4 regions of the Streptomyces sp. NPDC002640 genome follow, and region 1 is predicted to be linked to each of the others. Evidence: riboswitches for the same ligand, from Rfam matches in the RefSeq annotation. Region 1 holds a riboswitch; each other region holds the start of a gene.
The links. Region 1 has a riboswitch for cobalamin ahead of ACWD3O_RS23820 (hypothetical protein). Riboswitches for the same ligand answer to the same signal wherever they lie in the genome.
Positions count from the first base shown of each region.

Region 1 (4,963 bases):
CCGCTCCTCGACGGCGGTGGGGGGTATCAGCGAGGCGGCGATCCGCCGGGCGTTGGACTCCTTGCGGACGCCGGCGTGGTAGGCGACGACGTCGGCGGAGCCGATCAGCCGGGCGGCCTTGAGCGTGATCAGTTCGGGGTCTCCGGGGCCGACGCCGACACCGTGGAAACGTCCGGTCACTCCTCCTCCTTGGCGAGTGCGTTGAGGGCCGACGACGTCATGGCGGATCCGCCGCGGCGGCCGTGGACGGTGACGTACGGGATGTCGATGCCGTGCCGGTCGGCGAGTTCGGTGAGGGCCTGCTTGGACTCGGCGGCGCCGATGAAGCCGACCGGGCAGCCGACGATCGCCGCGGGCCGGGGTGCGCCGTCGATCAGCATCTCCAGCAGGTGGAACAGGGCGGTGGGCGCGTTGCCGACGGCGACGACCGCGCCCTCCATCAGCGGCTCCCACAGGGAGACCGCCGCGGCGGTGCGGGTGGTGTGCCAGCGGCGCGCGAGGTCCGGTACGCGGTCGTCGCCGAGGAGGCAGACGACATCGTTGTCGGCGGGGAGGCGGCCGCGGGTGACGCCGGTGGCGACCATGGTGACGTCGCAGAGGATCGGGGCGCCCGCCCGCAGGGCGCCGCGGGCGGCGCCGACCAGGCCGGGGTGGATCACCAGGTCGTCGGCCAGGTCGACCTGTCCGGCGCCGTGGATCATCCGCACGGCGAGGCGTTCGGCCTCGGCGGGGATGTGGTCCAGGCGGGCCTCGCGGCGGATGGTGGCGAAGGAGTCGACGTAGATGGCCGGCCCGTCGGCGATGTAGTCGTAGTGGCGGTCGGGTCGGCGGGGCGCCGGGGTACCGGCGCCGGTGGTGGTGGTCATGCGGCGGCTCCCGGGACGATCACTCCGCGCCAGGGGGTGACGGTGAGTTCGCCCGCGCCGGCGGCGCGGGCCTCGTCGGCCAGTTCGGCGACGAGCTGCGGGGACATGCCCGCGTCGGTGACGAGCACGTGGCGGCCGCCCTCGGGGAGGGGGCCCGGTGGCAGAGGTGGCGCGGGGCTGGGCAGTCCTGGGTCCGGGGGCACGGGCTCCGTGAGGGGGACGTCCAGCTCGACGACGTGCCAGGGCGCCGTGGGTCCGATCCCCCGGGCGTCCACGAAGTCCCGGGCGAGGCCGGTGAGGGCGGCGGCCGCCCCGGTCAGCGGGACGACCGGTCCCCAGGTGTCGCCGACCCGCAGCTGTGCGCCGCCGGCGTCGAGGGCGACCAGACCGAGGTCGCAGGGGCGGGTCGTCAGGTCGCCGCGGCCGTCGTCCAGGACGAAGAGGAAGCGGGCGGGCAGCCCGGCGAGGGCCGGGTCGGCGCAGAGCAGCCGGTCGAGTTCCGCGGCCACCGGTCGCAGGTCGGCGCGGCCGCCGGTCACTCCGGTGCGGGGCGAGACCATGATGTTCCTCACCAGTTCGTGGGTGCGTGAGGGCAGCAGGCCGGTCTCCTCGATGGCGGCCAGGACGGCGGTGCCGAGGCGGCCCTGGTGGCCGGGCAGGGCGCGGATCTGCAGGTTGGCGCGTCCGGTGACGTGGACCCGGCCGTCGCCGTGGCGTTGCGCGACGGCCGAGAGAGCGGTGAGGGAGTCGGTGGGGAGGCGGCCGCCGACGAGGCGGAGACGGACCAGGAGGCCGTCGTCGGCCGGCCAGGGGCGGAGCACGCCCGGGCAGCGGTCGCGCCGTGCACGGCGTGCGGAGCTGAACGCGGAATCCATCGGGGACACACGAGTCCTTCGAGGTCAGGGACCCGTTCGCGGGGCCCGCGGTCGACCTGGCGGCCCGTCACCGCCAGCGCCAGCAGGTCTTCGGACTCGGGTTCCTCCGGTACGGGCGCCTTCCCGGAGCGTCGCTCCAGTGGCTGCGCTGCGCTCACCGCGCCCACGCGTGCCCGACCGTCACCCTCACCGCTGCGCGTCAGTCCCGGAGTCGCACCGGGTTCCCTGACCCCACCTCGTGGAGTTCGACTGGCCCGATGAGCCTACCGTGCCGTTCCGGGGCCGTGGGCGGGGGCCTCGAAGCGGGGGGCCGCGGGGGGTTAGTGTCCGGCCATGACTTTCTCGATCGCTGCGCGCAGTGCCGACGGGACCTGCTTCGGGGTCGCCGTCGCGTCGAAGTTCCTGGCCGTGGGGGCGGCCGTTCCGGCGGCGCGGGCGGGGGTGGGCGCGCTCGCGACGCAGGCGCTGGCCAATCTCGCCTACCGGCCGGACGGCATGCGCCTGCTGGACGAGGGGCGGTCGGCCCGGGAAACCCTGGACGCGCTGCTCGCCGGGGACGAGCGCCCTGACGACCGGCAGGCCGGGATCGTCGACCGGGACGGCGGCTCGGCGACCTGGACGGGACGGGCGTGCATGACCTGGGCGGGCGGCGTCTCGGGCCCCGGCTACGCGATCCAGGGCAACATCCTGACCGGACCGGAGGTGGTGCGGTCGATGGAGGGGGCGTGGCTGGAGTCGGGTCCGGACCTGCCGCTGGCGCGGCGGCTGCACGCCGCGCTGCTGGCCGGCGACCGCGCGGGCGGCGACAGCCGGGGCCGGCAGAGCGCGGCCCTGCTGGTGGTGACGCCGGGCGGCGGGTACGGCGGCGGCAGCGACGTGCTGGTGGACCTGCGGGTGGACGACCACGCCGATCCGTCGGCGGAGCTGGGCCGGCTGCTGGACCTGCACGACCTGTACTTCGGCAGGCCGGATCCCGCGACGCTGCTGCCGCTGACGGGCGAGCTGGCGCGGGAGGTCGCCGACCGGCTGGCCGCGCTCGGGCACCGCGGCATGGAGGTGGACGCGGCGCTGGGCGAGTGGGCCGGGATCGCCAACCTGGAGGAGCGGCTGGTCGACGGGGCGATCGATCCGCTGGTCCTGGAGCGGCTGCGGGCGGCGGGCGACCCGGTGGGGTAGCACACCGCCCGACCGCGGATCAGGGTGTGTTGAGGAACGCGGCCAGCTCGGCCACGAAGGCGGGCGCCCCGACGGCGGTGGAGTGGTCGCCCGGCACGGTCCTGAGGGTGGCGTCGGGAAGGGCGTCGGCGAGCACCTCAGGCCGGGCGGCGAGCGGGTCGTCCTCGCCCGCGAGGACCAGGGTGGGCGCGGTGATCCCGTCGAGCGCGATGGGTTCCTGGTGGATGGCCCGCGCGTGGGCGGCGAGGGCGAGACGGTCGGCGCCCAGGGCGTCGACGAAGGCCCGGAAGCCGGCCGCGGTGGGGTCGGCGACGGTGGAGGGGTCGTCGGTGGTCAGCGCCCGCACCAGGGCGGGCCCGCCGACGACCCTGCTGTCCACTCCCCCGAGTTCGACGACCGCCGCTCCGACGCCGCCGACGGCCAGGCGGCGGATCCGGGTGTCCCGGGCGGCGGTGAGCAGGCTGACGACGGCGCCCATGGAGTAGCCGGCGAGGTCGTAGGCGTCCTCGTCCAGGAGGTCCATCAGCTCGCGCAGGTCCTCCGACATGCGGGCCTCGCCGTAGCGCTCGGGGTCGTGCGGCTTGCCGCTGCGTCCGTGGCCCCGGGCGTCGAGTGCGAGGACCCGGCGGCCGGTCTCGGTGAGCACCCGCACGATGCCGGGGGCGACCCAGTTGACGTCGGCGTCGGCGATGAAGCCGTGGTGCAGGAGGACCAGCGGCCGGTCGGACTCCGTCTCCCAGAGCTGGTAGTGGATCTCGATGTCGTCGGAGGTCTTGAAGAACGGCATGTCGGGCTCCTTCCCGGTCGGTTCGCGCGAAGCGTCGTCCCGGTGGGCCTCGATACCGCGGCCGCGCCGCAGGGCCGCCGGGGGCGCGGCTCGGGCGGCGGGCGGCCGGTGCGTGGTCGTCATCGGCGACCGCCCGGAGTGCCGCGCCGGGACGGCGTGGCGTGATCGCCTGCGCGCATGCCCGAAGCCTCACACGCGCGGCCGGGCCCGCGCCGGGGTTTCGGTCAGTCCGTCCGGGAGGGGTTCAGCCGGGAGTCGAGGAGGGTGCGCAGCCGGTCCCCGGAGCCCTCCTTGGGCAGCACGGCCAGGCAGGGGGCGGCACGGTCGGCGCCGACGAGGAGGAAGAGGCGCGGGGTCTCCAGGTAGCGGGAGATGTCGGTCCAGGCGTACCTGCGCTGCTCGGCGCCGGTGGTGAGGCGCACCCCCGCCTCGTCGAGACGGACCCGCTGCCCGCCTTCCTCGGCGGCCTTGGCGGCTGCGCGTCCCGCCTGGGCCCGGGGCAGGGCGACCAGGGCGAAGAACAGGTAGGCGGCGCCCATCAGCAGGGACAGGAGGGTGACCGCGCCGCCGCGGATGCCGACGGCCATGACCGCGACGGTGAGCGCGAGGGTGACGGCGAGCCGTCTGCGCCCTGCCGACGTGCCGCGCGCGTGGGCGCGATGGGCTTCGCGGAAGTCCCGGGCGGTGGGGGTGTGGCGGATGTCCATGCGGTCGGTGCGCGGAACGTTCCGCCGGCTGTCGATGGTCACGTGCGTCTCGCTGCCTGTTCTGTCGCGGGCCAGGTGGTGCCGGTCGGGGGGACCGGTGGAGTGAGACATACCCGCCCGAAGGCGCAAATGGGGCACTCCTGGCCCACCCTCTCCTAGTGTGCCCGTGTGAGCGAGTCCAACCCCCCGCCCGTCGCGCCCGGGCCGGCCCGACGGCTCGACCGGCTCTCGGTGACCGGCCGGGCGACCCTGGCGGGCACCGCGGCCGCCGTCCTGTTGATCCTGGCCATCGTGTTCGGCAGCAGACTGCTGCGGGACTTCGACTCGGCGCTGCTGCCGTACGCGGCGGCCTCCGTCTTCCTCGTCTTCGGTCTGGTGTACCGGTACACCGTGTGGGTGTCGGCGCCGGCCGCGCGCCGCCTGTTCAAGCAGGGCTGGCGCTCCTTCTTCTCGGCGGCGAACTTCCGCCGCGCCCCCACCGCGGTGCCGCGGATGATCGCCACCTATCTCGGCTTCCAGAAGTTCCTGGGCGCCCGTTCGCACGCCCGGTGG
Region 1 is NZ_JBSFVZ010000019.1:109,385-114,347, forward strand. Features, by position in the region: gene ACWD3O_RS23810 (precorrin-2 C(20)-methyltransferase) at 1-180, opposite strand, end outside; gene ACWD3O_RS23815 (precorrin-8X methylmutase) at 177-866, opposite strand; gene ACWD3O_RS23820 (hypothetical protein) at 863-1,741, opposite strand; cobalamin riboswitch at 1,806-2,010, opposite strand; gene ACWD3O_RS23825 (DUF1028 domain-containing protein) at 2,075-2,917, shown strand; gene ACWD3O_RS23830 (alpha/beta fold hydrolase) at 2,937-3,704, opposite strand; gene ACWD3O_RS23835 (YcxB family protein) at 3,929-4,453, opposite strand; gene ACWD3O_RS23840 (MFS transporter) at 4,580-4,963, shown strand, end outside.

Region 2 (4,963 bases), on a different contig from region 1:
CGCCCGCCGGCACCGACGACGCTCCGCCCCAGCCCCGGCCCCGGCCTCGTCTGTCGGAGGCGAGGGCTAACCTCGTGGACACCGGGCCGAACCAGGTCGGGGCGGACTCGGACACAGGGGAGGGGCGATGGTGCTGGACGAGCGGCTGGCGGCGTTCTCGCGGGAGCGGCTGGGCGGGTCCGCGGTGCCGGAGGACCTGCGGATCCTGGCGACCGCCCAGTGGGAGGGGAGCGGCCACCCCTTCCAGCGGTACGGCATCACGGTGCTGGAGCCCGGTGAGCGGCACATGCTGACGGACCACAGCTACCTCACCGAGCAGGACCGCCAGGACCCCGACATCATGGCGACCTGCGCGGCGTTCGAGCGGATGACGGAGTTCCTGAAGGTCGTCGCCGTGCACGAGGACGGCCTCTGCTTCGGCTACTGGACGCACCCGCGACAGCGGCAGGACGCGCCCGCGCCGGTCGTCATGGTCGACACCGAGGCTTCCTCCCTGGTGCAGGCCGGGCGGACGCTCTCCGAGGCATTCCTGGGCGAGATCGCCTACGAGGACGACGACCTGTTCGCCGAGGTCGCGGAGGAACTCGCGCGGCTGGGGATACCCGTGTCGGCGAGGTCCTGGGCGGACCTCGCCGAGGCGGTCGCGGACCCCGCACCGGAGGACGTCGCGGAGGAGCTGTACCGCGCGGAGCTGGAGCGCCGGACCGCGTGAGTCCGTACGTCAGGGCCGGACACCGCCGGCCGGGAGCGGCGCCGCGACCCGGAACAACGGCACCGTCACGGCTGGGTGGCCCGGGCGGTGCGGGTGGCGTGCCGGTGGGCCAGCACGGAGAGGGGCACGGCGGCGATCCAGCTGTAGAGGGCCGCCACGGGGGAGAACTGGGCGATCACCACGGAGAGGAGGAAGACGCACGCCTGCGCGGGAAAGGGCGGGAAGGGCTTCCGCCGCCCCGGTTCCCGGGCGATGCGCACGGCCATCACGTACAGCACCAGGGCGGCCGTGCCGATGACCACGCCGTACAGGCCGGGGCCGAGGGGACGGTCGCCGTAGTCGGCCAGCACCCTCGTCGGGAAGGGGATCAGGGAGATCAGCGCCAGGAAGGCGACGTTGCACCAGAAGAGGGTGCCGTTGATCCACTCCGCCTCGCGCAGCACCGAGTGGTGGGCCCGCCAGAACAGGGCGATCACGGCGGCGCTCAACAGGAACGTCCCGACCTGGCCCTGCACGTCGCCGAGCGCGTCCGACAGGGCCCGCCCCCGTAGCCCGTCGGGCACGTCGATGTCGAGCACCAGCAGCGTCATGGCGATGGCCACCACGCCGTCGGTCAACGCGAGAACCCGGTGCTTCGGCAGGTACTTCTGCTCCGGAGCGGCGGCTGTGTGCCCGTGGCCCGTATCCATGCTCCCGTGGTAGCACCACCCGCGTGCCGTCCCCCGGCACCACCGCCACCGGCCGCCCGCGTGTCGTGGACCGGACTCCGGATCAGGGGGTGCCGGGGGACGCGGCGGGCGATAGCCCTGCGGTGGCCGACCGGATCACTCCGTCTCCTTCTCGTGCGGGCTGCTCGCCGGAGCCTCGGCCGGCCGCTCCCTGCCTCCGTCATGACCGGAGACGACCACGACGAGGATGCCGACGACCACGGCCCCGGCGAGAACCCTGCCCGCCGCCCGCAGCGTCCACCCCGGCAGTGAGCCCCCCGGACCGCCCGCACCCCGCCCCGGGGCGCCCAGTCGCTCCGCGCGGCGGGCGGGTCTCAGCAACCGCACCAGCAGCAGCACGGCGACGGGGAGTTGCAGCAGCCACAGCACCGTGCGGGGCCACTCGCCGTACCAGACGTTGGTGCCGTACAGCAGCGTGTGCCACACGCTCAGCACGTACACGACGATCACGAAGCGGTGCAGCCGCCGCCAGGTGGTGGCGCCGATGCGGTTGCGGACGTAGAAGAGCAGGCCCAGCGGCACGGCCAGATACAGGGCCGCCTGGCCGATGGGGATGGCGATCTGCCCGGTCCCGGAGTCGTACCAGCCGGGCACGAAGGAGTCGGCGAAACCGGTCCACAGCCGCTTCAGCCACGTCAACTCGGTCTCGTAGCGGACGAGTTCGGCCGCGAACATCAGCGCGTGCGCGAACATCAGAGCCATCGTCGTCAGGCTCGTGGTGCGGTGCCAGCGCTCCAGGACCTGGCGGGAGACGGGTAATCGGCCGGGTCTCGGCCCCGACAGCAGCAGGCCGAGCATGACCGTGCCCCAGGCCCACAGCAGTCCCGACCACCCGAAGGCCTGGCTGAGCAGGTACATCCAGTACGTGGCCGGGTCGTCCATGAACGGCATGATCGCGACCGTCGCCGACTCGCCGGAGCCCATCCGCGCCCACAGGAACACGAAGACGGCGGCCGTGACCAGGACCGCCGCCGTCGCGTCGGGCACCGCGGCCCGCAGGTCGGTGCGCAGGGTGACCCGGCCGGCCGCGGGTCCCTCACGGACGGGCAGGGCGGTCGTGCCGTCGTCTCCCGACGGCGTCGTGGGCGACATCTGGACCTCCGGTGAGCGCGGGACACCGATGCTCGGTGTGCGGGTGTGGTGGGCGTCACCAGTGTGATCGAGGCGGGTGTGCTTCACCGAGGCGTCATTCGGCCAGTGTGACTCCGGATGACCGGCCGGGCCCTCCTATGGCTGTGGAGCGCTCATGGCCGCCGACGGCATTCGGACAACCAGTCACGCGCCACTGCCGCCGCGGATCGTGCCCCCCTAACCTGATGCCTGCAGTCGGTTCGCGCCTCCTGCCCGGTCAGGCGTCGGGCGGCGCGACGCAAGAGGGAACCCGGTGCGAACCCGGGACTGTCCCGCAGCGGTGAGTGGGAGCGACAGCCGTCGGCAGCACCGGGCCTCTCAGGGACGAGAGCCGGGGAACCGACGGCCCGCAGGCGCTTCGCCGGACCTCCGGAGGGCCGGCCCACGAGTCCGAAGACCTGCCACTGCGCCCGCACCTGGCGTGCGGGTTGTACACGGTGACCTCGTGGACCGGGTTGGCGGTACGGACGGCCGTACAGCGTACGGCACGGGTTGTGCCGCGCCTCCTGCCCTGTCCCGCTCAGCAGTCCGGGACCACGAAGGAGGACGTGTCCGTGACCGTGCGATCCGTCGTGGGCCCCGGGGGATGCGGGGCGCTCCGCCGTGCGACGGGGCGGACCGCATGGTGCTGACATCCGCCGAGGAGCACCCCCTGCCCGGGCACACGCCCGCAGCCATGGTGTCCGGAGTCTGCCACGGCACCCTGGGCGAGCTGTACCAGGGCCCGCTGCGGGCGGGTGGCGAGCCGGACATCGCCGTGGTGTCCTTTCCCGTGGACCGGCACTCCTGGGTGCACTTCACCCCCGGGGCGGAACCGTCGAGCACGTTGCCCGTCGGGGAGAAGTCCGCCGCGGCGGTCGGCCTCTTCCTGCGGCACTTCGGGCTCACGCTGCCGCCGGGCCGCTGGAGCGCCCACTCGGAACTGACGGTCGGCGTGGGAATGGCGAGTTCGACCGCCGACATCGTGGCGACCCTGCGTTGCCTGTTCCGGGTCTTCGGGCTGCCCTACGACCTGGACGTCGTCCTCGGCATCCTGTCGGCGATCGAACGGTCCGACAGCGTCTTCCTCGACGAGTTCGCCCTTCACCTGAGCGGCCGGCATCGCGTGGTGAAGCGGCTGGGCACGGACCTCGGGTTCCACACCGCCTACATCACCGAGCCCGGGACGGTGGACACCTCCGCCGTCACCGCCGAACTCGTGGCGCACTACCGCAGGCGGGGCGAGGAGTACGAGCGGTGCCTGGCCGATCTCCTCAAGGGGTTCGCCTCACGCGACCCCGTCGTCATCGCCCGCGCCGCCACCACCAGCGCCGTCCTCTCCCAGGAGGTGCTGCCCAAGACGACCTTCGACGCCCTGCTCGCCCGCCGCGAACGGTTCGGTGCCGACGGCGTCTTCGTCGCCCACACGGGCCGGGTGATCGGCTACCTCTTCCGCGGCCGCCCCGGCCCCGACGTCAAGGCGGACGTCTCCGCGTTCTTCCGCTCACAAGGCCATCAGTGTTCCTTCGCCCAAGGAGGTTACGGATGATCCACCCCCACATCGCGGACGCCCTGAAGATCCCCGACCTGGTCCGTCTGTCCGACGGCCTCGTCCTGATCCGGTTCGAGTCCATGAAGATCTACTCGGCGCTGGCCGCCGTCCGTCATCTCCTGGAGCGGGGCACGATCCGCCCGGGGCAGACCTTGGTCGACAGCTCCAGCGGCATCTACGCCTACGCCCTGGCACTGGCCTGCCACCGCTACGGGATGCGCTGCCACATCGTCGCGTCGACCACGGTGGACACCACCACCCGGGCCCAGCTGGAGATCCTCGGCGCCACCGTGGAACAGGTCAGACCCTCGCAGAACCTCAAACTGGACCAGGAGTTACGGGTGGCGCGGGTGAAGGAGATCCTGGCCGCCCACCCGGACCGGCACTGGATGCGCCAGTACCACGACGACGTCCACTACCTCGGGTACCAGGAGGTCGCCGACCGCGTCACGACCGCGTTCCCGGACACCCGGCTGACCGTCGTCGGCGGCGTGGGATCGGGGGCGTCGACAGGAGGCATCGTGGAACGCCTGCGTGCCACGGACCCCTCGGTGCGGCTGGTGGGTGTCCAGCCCTTCGGCAGCGTCACCTTCGGCAGCCAGGACCACGACGACCCGGAGGCGATCATCGCCGGTATCGGGTCGTCGATCGTCTTCGACAACGTTCGCCACCACCTCTACGACGCCGTCCACTGGCTGGACTTCACCCACGCCATGTCCGGCACGATCGCCCTGCTGCGCGACCATGCCGTGTTCGCCGGGCTGTCCACCGGCGCCGGATACCTGGCCGCCACCTACGAGACCCGCCGCCATCCCGACCGATTACACCTGGTGATCGGAGCCGACACCGGACACCGCTATG
Region 2 is NZ_JBSFVZ010000008.1:64,684-69,646, reverse strand. Features, by position in the region: gene ACWD3O_RS12985 (hypothetical protein) at 128-712, shown strand; gene ACWD3O_RS12980 (TMEM175 family protein) at 778-1,401, opposite strand; gene ACWD3O_RS12975 (ferric reductase-like transmembrane domain-containing protein) at 1,537-2,532, opposite strand; cobalamin riboswitch at 2,751-2,990, shown strand; gene ACWD3O_RS12970 (GHMP family kinase ATP-binding protein) at 3,194-4,099, shown strand; gene ACWD3O_RS12965 (cysteine synthase family protein) at 4,096-4,963, shown strand, end outside.
Region 2: another riboswitch for cobalamin. It lies ahead of ACWD3O_RS12970 (GHMP family kinase ATP-binding protein); the one in region 1 lies ahead of ACWD3O_RS23820 (hypothetical protein).

Region 3 (4,963 bases), on a different contig from region 1:
AGCTCGTTCCTCATCCCGCTCGGCAGTTTCATGGTCCTGCCGTTCATGTCGGTGTTCCTGCACGAGCGGCTCGGCATGGGGCTCGGCACGGTGGGCGTCGTGCTGGCGGCGGCGTCCCTGGTGCAGTTCTCCGGGGGGATCCTGGGCGGGGCCCTGGCGGACCGGATCGGACTGCGCCGCACGATGGTGTGGGCACTGCTCATCCGCACGGCCGGGTTCCTCGGCCTCCTGCTGGCGCTGCGCTGGCCGCCGCTGGCGGTCGGAGCACTGGTCCTCACCTGCTGCGGCGCGGCTCTGTACCTGCCCGCCAACAAGGCCTACCTGGTGCACGGCGTGGACGACGGGTTCCGGCCGGCCTTCCTGTCGGCGGGCAACGCGGCCCTCAACGCCGGCATGGCCGTGGGGCCACTGGTGGCCGGACCGTTCGTCCTGTCCTCCCCCGGCTGGCTCTTCACCGCCGTCACCGCCCTCTTCGTCCTGGTCACCGCGGGCCACCTGCGGCTCCCGGTCGCGCCCGGGGGAAGGGCGGCGGACCCGGGGACGGCCGGGCGCGGCGGTCTGCTGGCCGGGGTGGCACTCCTGCCCTTCGCCGCCAACGCGATCGCCTTCTACCTCTACTTCCACTTCCAGCACTACCTGGCGGTGTACGCCGTCGAGCGGGCCTCCAGCACCTTCTACAGTCTGGTCCTGCTGCTCTGCTTCGCCCTGGTCATCGTCGTCCAGCCGCTCGCGTCGGACGCGATCGGGCGCATGTCGTACCCCGCGGCCCTCACGGCCGGCTTCACCGGTCTGGGAGCCGGACTGGCCGTCCTGGCGATCGGCACCCGGCCGGCGCTGCTGGCGGGCGGAGCGCTGATCACCCTGGGCGACATCGTCCTGTTCCTCAAGAACGACCTGGAGGCACTGCGCCGCAGCCCGCGGTCGGACGCCGTGGTCTTCGGCCAGCAACGGCTCGCCGCGGGGCTCGGGGCGTGCGCGAGCGGAGTGCTCGGCGGCCAGATGTACAGCCTCACCGCCGACTCCGGGGACACGGGGCGGTTCTGGCTGCTGGCCGCAGCCCAGTGCCTGCTGCTGCCTCCGGTGCTGCTGGCCGTGCGCGGCCGGACGACGGAACACCCCACCTCACGACGGACAGACACGACCGACACGAAGGAGCACTGAGACCGCATGCCACGGACCGGCGGATTCCAGGACGACGACTTCTGGACCGAGTTCCACGACTTCCTGTTCTCGGAACAACGCCACACCCAGGCCGAGGAGCTCCTCGCGACCTCCCCGCTGCTGTCCTTCCCCGCCGGAGCCCGCGTGCTGGACCTGTGCTGCGGCCCGGGGGTCTTCACCGTGCCGCTCGCCCGCCGGGGCCATGACGTCACCGGGGTGGACCTGAGTCCCGCCATGCTCGACCGGGCCCGCAAGCACACGGCCGAAGCGGGCGTCGATGTCGCCTACGTGCGGGCCGACGCCCGCACCTACGAGGCGCCGGGCGCCTTCGACGTCGTGCTCAACATGTTCACCTCGTTCGGCTACTTCGAGGATCCGGCCGACAACGCCCGCGTGCTGCGCACCATGCACACCTGTCTCGCACCCGGCGGCACGCTCGTGCTGGACCTGGCCGGCAAGGAACTCCTCGCCCGCAGGGTCACCCCGCCCAAGGTGGTGCGGCGGGGCGAGGATCTGATGGTGCAGACCGACACCGTGCTGGACGACTGGGCCCGGTTGCGCAGCGACTGGGTGCTGGTGCGGGGCGAACGGGTGACGCGGGCCGCGCTGGTGTGGTTCGTCTACAGCGCGGTGGAGCTGCGGCGGATGGTGGAGGACGCCGGCTTCGGCCGGGTGGAGGTCTTCGGCGGCTTCGACGGCCGCCCCTACGACCAGGACGCCGAACGGCTGGTCCTGCGGGCGGTGCGTGAGCGGTGACGGGGGAGAGCGGTGACGGGAGAGCGGTGAGGGGGGTGCGGGGAGAGCCGTGACGGGGGAGCGGGGAGAGCCGTGACGGGGGTGCGGGGACGTCCGGGAGATCCGGCGCCCTTTGCGCACCGGACTTGACCGACCGTAGGATCAGCGGGTCATCACCGCGACGGGAGACAGGAAGCCGGTGCGAATCCGGCACGGTCCCGCCACTGTGACCGGGGAGTGCACCCTTCGACAGGCCACCGCGCACCGCGTGGGAAGGCAGGGGAGAAGCGCCGATCCGGGAGTCAGGACACTGGCCTGTCGCGGGCCCGTTTTGAGGAGCGCGGACTCCCCAGGAGGCTCAACGTGCACGCCGTCATGCCCCGATCTCCCCACCGCCCCGGCTCGCGCAGGCGTCAGGCCCTGCGGACTCCCGCCGCGGTACTCGCCCTGTCGGCCGTGTTGTCGACGGCGGGCTGCGGACCGTCGCGACCCACCGCCGACCAGGACGCCGAGGCGCCCGCCCGGTCGGCCGACGGCTTCCCCGTCACCATCGACAACTGCGGGGTGCGGACGACGTTCGAGAAGCCGCCGTCCCGCGTCGTCACCATCCACCAGCACCCCGCCGAGCTCATGCTCTCCCTCGGGCTGAAGGACCGCATGGTGGGCACCTCCTTCCCGGACTCCCCCGTCCTGCCGGAGCTGCGGAAGGACTTCGACTCGATCGAGCAACTGGCGCCCAAGGAACCGTCGTTCGAGACGGTCCTCGACGCCGAGCCGGACCTCGTCTACGGCGGCTACGGCAGCGCCTTCGCCGAGAACGAGGGCCGCTCCCGCCAGGCGTTCGCCGACGCGGGCATCGACACCCACCTCAACCGCGAGTACTGCGGCGAGAAGCACGTGACGATGGAGGACACCTACGAGGAGGTCCGTACCGTCGGCCGGATCTTCGGGGTGCCCGACCGGGCGGACGCGCTGATCGCCGACCTCCGCGCCGAGGTCGAGAGGGCCTCCGCCGCCGTCGAGGACGCCCCCGAGGTGCCCGTCTTCGTGTACGACAGCGGGGACAAGAGCGCGTTCACGGCGGGAGGCGAGAGCCTCGGCACCGAACTGATCCGGCTGGCCGGCGGCGAGAACGTGTTCGCCGACCTCGACGACGTCTTCGGCGACGTCTCCTGGGAACAGGTCGTCGAGCGCAAGCCCGAGGTCATCGCGATCTACGACTACGCGGGGGCGGGCAGCGTCGAGGAGAAGAAGAGGTTCCTGCTGTCGCAGCCCGCCCTCGAGGACGTGCCGGCGATCAGGAACGAGCGGTTCGTCGTCCTGCCGCTCACCGCCACACTGGTCGGCGTACGGTCCGCGCACGCGGTGGCCGACCTGGCCCGCGGCATCCACCCCAAGAGCTTCGGGTGACGCCCTCGGCCGCCGACGCCGACAGCCGCGTCGGCGCCGAGCGGCCCGCGCACACGCCAGGGCGCGGCGACCGGCAGCCGGGCCCGGTCTCCCTCCCCGTCACGCTGCTCATCCTGGCCGCTCTGCTGCTCGTCTCCGTCACCGCCGGACTGGCCATCGGCTCGGTGCAGGTGCCGCCCGGCCAGGTGTGGGGCATCGTGACGCACGCGCTCGGCTTCGGCCGGGCCACACCCGACTGGTCCGCGGCGCGCGAGACCATCGTGCTGGACGTGCGCGCGCCGCGCGTCCTGCTCGGCGCGGTGGCCGGCGCGGGTCTCTCCGTGGTGGGAACCGCCCTGCAGGCGCTGATCCGGAACCCGCTCGCGGAGCCCTACCTGCTCGGCGTCTCCTCCGGTGCCTCGCTGGGCGCCGTGGCGGTGATCGTGGGCGGTGTCACCGTCTTCGGGCAGTTCTCGCTGTCGGTCGCCGCGTTCATCGGCGCCCTCGGGGCTCTGGTGCTCGTCTACGCCACCGCCCGCACCGGTGGCCGGATCACGTCGACGCGGCTGGTGCTGTCCGGGGTGGCCATCGCCGCGGTGCTCACCGCGATCCTGGACCTGCTGCTGCTCACCACCGACCACGGCAACGAGGCCCGCGCGGTCCTGGCGTGGACCCTCGGCGGCCTCGGCGGCGTGAACTGGAGCACGTTGTGGCTGCCCGGCGCGGCGCTGCTGCTGGGCGTCGGCGCCCTCATGGTCCAGGCCCGGAACCTGAACCTGCTCCTCGCCGGCGAGGAGGCCGCGACCACCATGGGGCTGGACGTCGCGCGCTTCCGTGCCCGCATGTTCGTCCTGCTCTCCCTGATCACCGGTGTCCTCGTCGCGGCGGCGGGGCCGATCGGCTTCGTCGGTCTGATCCTTCCGCACGTCGTCCGCCTCGTCGTCGGCGGAGACCACCGCCGGGTGCTGCCGACCGCCGCCCTCGGCGGCGCGGTCTTCCTCGTCTGGGCCGACATCGCCGCACGCGTGGTCGCCGCGCCCACGGAGATCCCCGTCGGCGTGCTCACGGCACTGTGCGGCGGCCCGTTCTTCCTGTGGCTGCTGCGCCGCGACGGGCGGCGGGCATCCGACCGAGGAGGGACATGAGCGGCATGAGCGGCACGGAACTCGTCGTCGAGAGCGTCAGCCTCACCGCCGGCGCCCATCACCTGGTGCGGGACGTCTCGCTGACCGCCCGCCCCGGCGAGGTCGTCGGCCTGGTCGGGCCGAACGGCAGCGGCAAGTCCAGTCTGCTGCGGGCGGTCTACCACGCCCTGCGCCCGGCTTCCGGCCGGGTGGACGTGGACGGCGTCGACGCCTGGTCGATGCCGGTCCGGCGGCTGGCCCGCACGGTGGCGGCCGTGGTGCAGGAGCAGGGCGCGGACTTCGACCTGACCGTGCGGGAGGTCGTCGCGATGGGCCGGACCCCGCACAAGCGGCTCCTCGACGGAGACACCCCCGAGGACGCGGAACTGATCCGGTCGGCGCTGGCCGAGGTCGACGCCACCGGCCTGGCCCACCGGCCCTTCGACCAGCTCTCCGGCGGCGAACGCCAGCGCGTCCTCATCGCCCGGGCCCTCGCCCAGCAACCCTCCCTTCTCGTCCTGGACGAGCCCACCAACCACCTCGACATCCGCCAC
Region 3 is NZ_JBSFVZ010000008.1:58,243-63,205, reverse strand. Features, by position in the region: gene ACWD3O_RS12955 (MFS transporter) at 1-1,161, shown strand, start outside; gene ACWD3O_RS12950 (class I SAM-dependent methyltransferase) at 1,168-1,917, shown strand; cobalamin riboswitch at 2,049-2,229, shown strand; gene ACWD3O_RS12945 (ABC transporter substrate-binding protein) at 2,272-3,306, shown strand; gene ACWD3O_RS12940 (FecCD family ABC transporter permease) at 3,303-4,430, shown strand; gene ACWD3O_RS12935 (ABC transporter ATP-binding protein) at 4,436-4,963, shown strand, end outside.
Region 3: another riboswitch for cobalamin. It lies ahead of ACWD3O_RS12945 (ABC transporter substrate-binding protein); the one in region 1 lies ahead of ACWD3O_RS23820 (hypothetical protein).

Region 4 (4,963 bases), on a different contig from region 1:
AGATACGACCGGTTCCGACGACAACCCCCGGCGGCGCGCGTCCGAGCGGCGCGCGCCGGCGGCCGGGGGACCCGGACACCCGGAACCCCTGGTGTTCGCCGCCCAGTTCAGGTCATCGCCGCGAGGCGCCCGGCAGGCCCGGCACTGCGCGGTGCGGCGGCTGGCCGAGTGGGGGCACCCCCCGGGCTCCGACCTGTCCTGCGCGGTCGCCCTGCTGGTGGGTGAGCTCGCCGCCAACGCGGTCCGCCACGGCCGCGTGCCGGGGCGGGACTTCGCCCTCCGCCTCACGGTCGACGAGCCGTCCGGCATCGCCCGCGTCGAGGTCGTCGACGCCTCGGAGACCCCGCCGCCCACGACGGCCGCCGCCCAGGCCCCGGGGGACGCGGAGTCCGGCCGTGGCCTGTTCCTGGTCGACACCCTCGCCACCCGCTGGGGCACCCACCCGCGCGAACCCATCGGCAAGATCGTCTGGGCGGAACTGAAGCTCAACTGACGGCACGGCCACGGGCAGTACGTCACGGTGCGCCGGGCGGCGCCCCTGGCCCGGCGGCCGCCTCACGCGGCGCCCGGCTCGGTGGCGGGCCCGGGCGGCGGTGACGGCGGTGCGTGGGGGCACCGCCCCGCGCCGGCCGTGTCACAGCTCGCCGTCCGCCACCCACCGCGCGAGTTCCTCCGCCGTGCGCGGCAACGGCGCCGCACGCCCCCCGCGCGCGTCCCGCAGCGCCGCGCCGACCGCCACCCCCCACGGCAGCCGCAGTCCCGCCTCGCGCAGCACCTCGGCCCGCGCCAGCAGTTCCCCGGCCGCCCCCGCCCGCGGCCCGGACGGCCTCAGCAGGGCCACGTCGTCCGCCCAGCGCAGCGCCAGGTCCACGTCGTGGGTGGCCATCAGCACCGTGGTCCCCGCGTCCCGCAGCCGCTCCAGCGTGCCCAGCAGCCGTTCCTGCCCCTCGGGGTCGAGCCCCGCCGTCGGCTCGTCGAGGACGAGGACCCGCGGCCGCATGGCGACCGCCCCGGCGATCGCCGCCCGCTTGCGCTGCCCGTAGGAGAGGAGATGGGTGGGCCGGTCGGCCAGCGCCGTGATGTCGAGCGCCGCCAGCGCCTCCTCGACCCGCCCCCGGACCTCCTCCTCCGGCAGCCCCAGGTTCAGCGGCCCGAACGACACGTCCTGCGCGACCGAGGCCGCGAACAACTGGTCGTCCGGGTCCTGCATCACCAACTGCACGGTGGTCCGCAGCCGCGTCAGTCCCGCCCGGTCGTACGACACGGGCCGGCCCTCCAGCTCCACCCGCCCGGACAGCGGCCGCAGCCCGCCGCCCAGCAGCCGCATCAGGGTGGTCTTGCCGCTGCCGTTGCGTCCGAGCAGCGCCAGCGCACGCCCCTCGCGGACCTCCAGATCGAGGCCGTCGAGGACCGGCGGCCCGTCCTCGTACCGGAAGGAGACACCCCGCAGGGCGACCGGCGGCGGCGAGGAGGGGGGTGGCGACGAGGGGGGTGGCGGCGGCGACGGCGGACGGCTCATCCGAGGGGTCCTTCCAGTACGGCGCTGAGGACGGCGATCCCCGCCAGCAGCGCGAGACTCGCGAGGGTGAACGCCGCGGAGACCCGGGTGGACGGCACCAGCACCCGCAGGGTCCCGTCGTAGCCCCGCCCCGCGAGCCCGTCCTGCAGCCGCCCCGCCCGGTCGAAGGCCCGGACGAACGCGGTGGCCCCGAGCCCGCCCAGCGACCGCCAGGTCGCCGCCCGGGTGGTGTGCCCGAGCCGCGCGGCCTGCGCCTGCCGTACCCGCCGCACCGACTCCAGCAGCAGGAACGTCATCCGGTAGGTGACCAGCGCGACGTCCACCACCGCCGGCGGGACCCCGGCCCGCACCAGGCGGGGGAGCAGGTCCGACATCGGCGTGGTGAAGGCGAAGAGCAGGACCCCCAGCGAGGCCGCCGAACTCCGCAGGAGCAGTTCCCCGGCGCGCACCGGCCCGTCGGGGGCGAGCCCCACCAGCGGGCCGTTCGGACCGCCGACCCTCACCAGCAGCGTCGCCGCGCCCGTGAGGCAGAACCCCAGCGGCACCCGGTACGCCCGCCACAGGCGCCCGGCCGGCACCCGCGCCGGCCCCAGCAGCAGCGCCAGCGCGGCCGCCAGGACCAGCGCCGCGCCCGGCCAGGGCGGCAGCGAGACGGCCAGCACGGTCAGCCCGAACCCGAGCACCGCCTTGTCCACGGGATGACGGCGGCGCCAGCGACTGCCGTGCGCCGCCGTGTCGATCGACAGCACCGGCGTCAGACCCGTCCGGAGCCCGGCGCGTCCCCGCGCCCCTCGCCCGCGGCCCCGTCCGCACCCTCGGCCCCCGACCCGGCGGCCGAACCGGCAGTCGAACCGGTCACCGACCCGGTGGCGGACCAGGCCCCCGACCCGGCAGCCGAACCGGCGGCGGACCAGGCCCCCGACCCCGCAGCCGACCCGGTCACCGAACCGGCAGCCGACCCGGCGGCCGAACCGGCGGACCCGGTCACCGACCCGGCGGCGGACCCGGTCACCGACCCGGTGGCGGATCCGGCGGCCGACCCGACAGCCGACCCGGCGGCCGTCCCCAGGGCCGCCACCGCCCTGGCCTCGCCCTGGCGCCGTCCCCGCCACAGCCCCAGGCAGTAGGCGACCACTCCCGCGCCCACCGCCGCCTGCAGGGCGAACAGACCCGACTCGATCTCGCCCGACGGCGGCTCGTAGACCGGGGAGAACCACGGCCGGTAGTCCGGGTCGATCTCCTGGATCGCCACCTCCGCCTCGGCGTCCGCGCCGGCGAACGGCTCCTCCTTGTGGTCCCCCAGTCCGAACGCCACCGGCAGCACGGCCAGCAGGACGACGCCCAGCACCAGCAGCAGGTTGATCCGCGCGTTCCGGCTCATCGGGCCACCGCCTCGGCGTCGGCCTTGCCGCGGGTGCCCGGACGCAGCCCCAGCCGCGCCAGTTGCCCGCCGTTGGACTGCGCCAGCAGCCGGACGACCAGCACCGTGAGCAGCCCCTCGCCGACCGCGAGCGGGATCTGCGTCACCGCGAAGATCGAGCCGAACTTGCCCAGCGCGCCCGCGAATCCGCTCGCCGGGTCCGGGAACGCCAGCGCCAACTGCACGCTGGTCACACAGTAGGTGCTCAGGTCGGCGACGAACGCGGCGCAGAACACCGCGACTTCGAGCCCCGCCCCGCACCGCCGGGCGAGCAGGTACGCCCCGTACCCGGCCCAGGGGCCGACCACGGCCATGGAGAAGACGTTGGCCCCGAGCGTGGTCAGCCCGCCGTGCGCGAGCAGCAGGGCCTGGAACAGCAGGGTGACGGTGCCCAGCACCGCCACCACCGGGGGCCGGAACAGCACCGCCCCCAGCCCGCTCCCGGTGGGGTGCGAGCAACTACCGGTCACAGAAGGCAACTTGAGCGCCGACAGAGCGAACATGAAGGCACCCGAGGCTCCCAGCAGGAGCGTGCTCTCGGGATGCTCCCTCACCTCACGGGTGAGTCGGCGTACTCCGTGGACGACGAACGGCGCGGACGCGGCGCCCCAGGCGACCGCGTGCACCGGAGGAAGGAACCCCTCGGCTATGTGCATGGCTCAGCAGACCCTCTCCAGCACCTCGTGGATGGACGACGCGCCTTGGCCGGTCTCCTGGCTGACGGGTACCACACGCCCGTGCTCCGCCTTCCCGGGTCCGTGAGGACCCAGTGGCTGCCCGCGAGGGCCGGAGCCGGACTTCCCGATCACAGTGGCGAGGGCCGCACCGGCATCACACCGGATTTCCCGTTCACCAAGGCGTTGTGACAGTAATGGGGCAGCCGCTTACTGACAAGCGAGCCTCCCGCCGCTCCGCCGGGTCAGGGACGGTCCAGACCCCAGGTCTGCAGGACGTACGGCCGCCCCTTCTCCTCCCCGGTGATCAGCGGCACGTCCAGCAGCCGGAACCCCGCCCTGGTGGCGACGGCGACGCTGGCCGCGTTCTCCGCCTCCAGTTCGAGGATCACCTGCCGCGCCCCCAGCTCCTCGAAGGCGTACGAGGCCATCACCCGCACCGCGCGGGCCGCGAGCCCCCGGCCCCGGTGCGCGGGCCCCACCGCGTACCCGATCTCCGTCCCCTCCGGCGCACGCCGCAGCATCACCTCGCCGAGCGGGGCCCCGCCGTCCTCCGTGACGGCGAGCAGCACGGCCTTCCCCTCGGCCCGCAACTGCCGGGTGCGCACCAGCCGTTGCTCGGCCGCCTTCTCGTCGAAAGGGGAGACGATGGGCGTCCAGTAGGCGATGTCGGGGTGGTCGAACAGGGCCGGCATCGCCGCCACGTCGTCCTCCGTCCAGTCACGGAGGACGAGGCCCTCCCCGCGCAGCTCCATCCGCTCCGGGAACGCGGGCTGGTCGAGCTGCTCGGGCGGTGCATCGGTCATGGCAGGGCCTCCGGGCGACGGGCGACGGGCACGAACGCGCATCCTGTCCCCCGCCACCCGCCCCTGTCAGCCGCTTTTCCGCCCCGCTGCCACGGCCGCCGCCCCGGCGGCACCGGCTCACCGCCCGCCCGCACGGGCGCCACACTCCTTCGCACCCTCCGACGCCAGACGCATCCGCCGCGCCCCCACCCCCGGAAGTGCGCCGTCCGCCCCGCCCGTGTCCCCCGGCGGTGGCCTCCGCCGGTTCCGCAGGGGCCCGTCAGGGTCTCCTCAGGGGCCCTCAAGCTCTCTCAGGGCTCGAAGCGGTAGCCCATGCCCGGCTCGGTGATCAGATGGCGGGGGTGCGAGGGGTCCGCCTCCAGCTTGCGGCGCAGCTGGGCCATGTAGACGCGCAGGTAGTTGGTCTTGTTGCTCTGGTAGGCGCCCCACACCTCGTGCAGCAGCTGCTTCTGGCTGACCAGCCGGCCGGGGTGGGTGAGCAGGATCTCCAGCAGGTGCCACTCGGTGGGCGTCAGGCGCACCTCCCGGCCCTCGCGGGTCGCTC
Region 4 is NZ_JBSFVZ010000001.1:439,265-444,227, forward strand. Features, by position in the region: gene ACWD3O_RS02005 (ATP-binding protein) at 1-493, shown strand, start outside; gene ACWD3O_RS02010 (energy-coupling factor ABC transporter ATP-binding protein) at 635-1,519, opposite strand; gene cbiQ (cobalt ECF transporter T component CbiQ) at 1,516-2,268, opposite strand; gene ACWD3O_RS02020 (energy-coupling factor ABC transporter substrate-binding protein) at 2,274-2,900, opposite strand; gene ACWD3O_RS02025 (energy-coupling factor ABC transporter permease) at 2,897-3,595, opposite strand; cobalamin riboswitch at 3,626-3,811, opposite strand; gene ACWD3O_RS02030 (GNAT family N-acetyltransferase) at 3,859-4,419, opposite strand; gene ACWD3O_RS02035 (response regulator) at 4,710-4,963, opposite strand, start outside.
Region 4: another riboswitch for cobalamin. It lies ahead of ACWD3O_RS02025 (energy-coupling factor ABC transporter permease); the one in region 1 lies ahead of ACWD3O_RS23820 (hypothetical protein).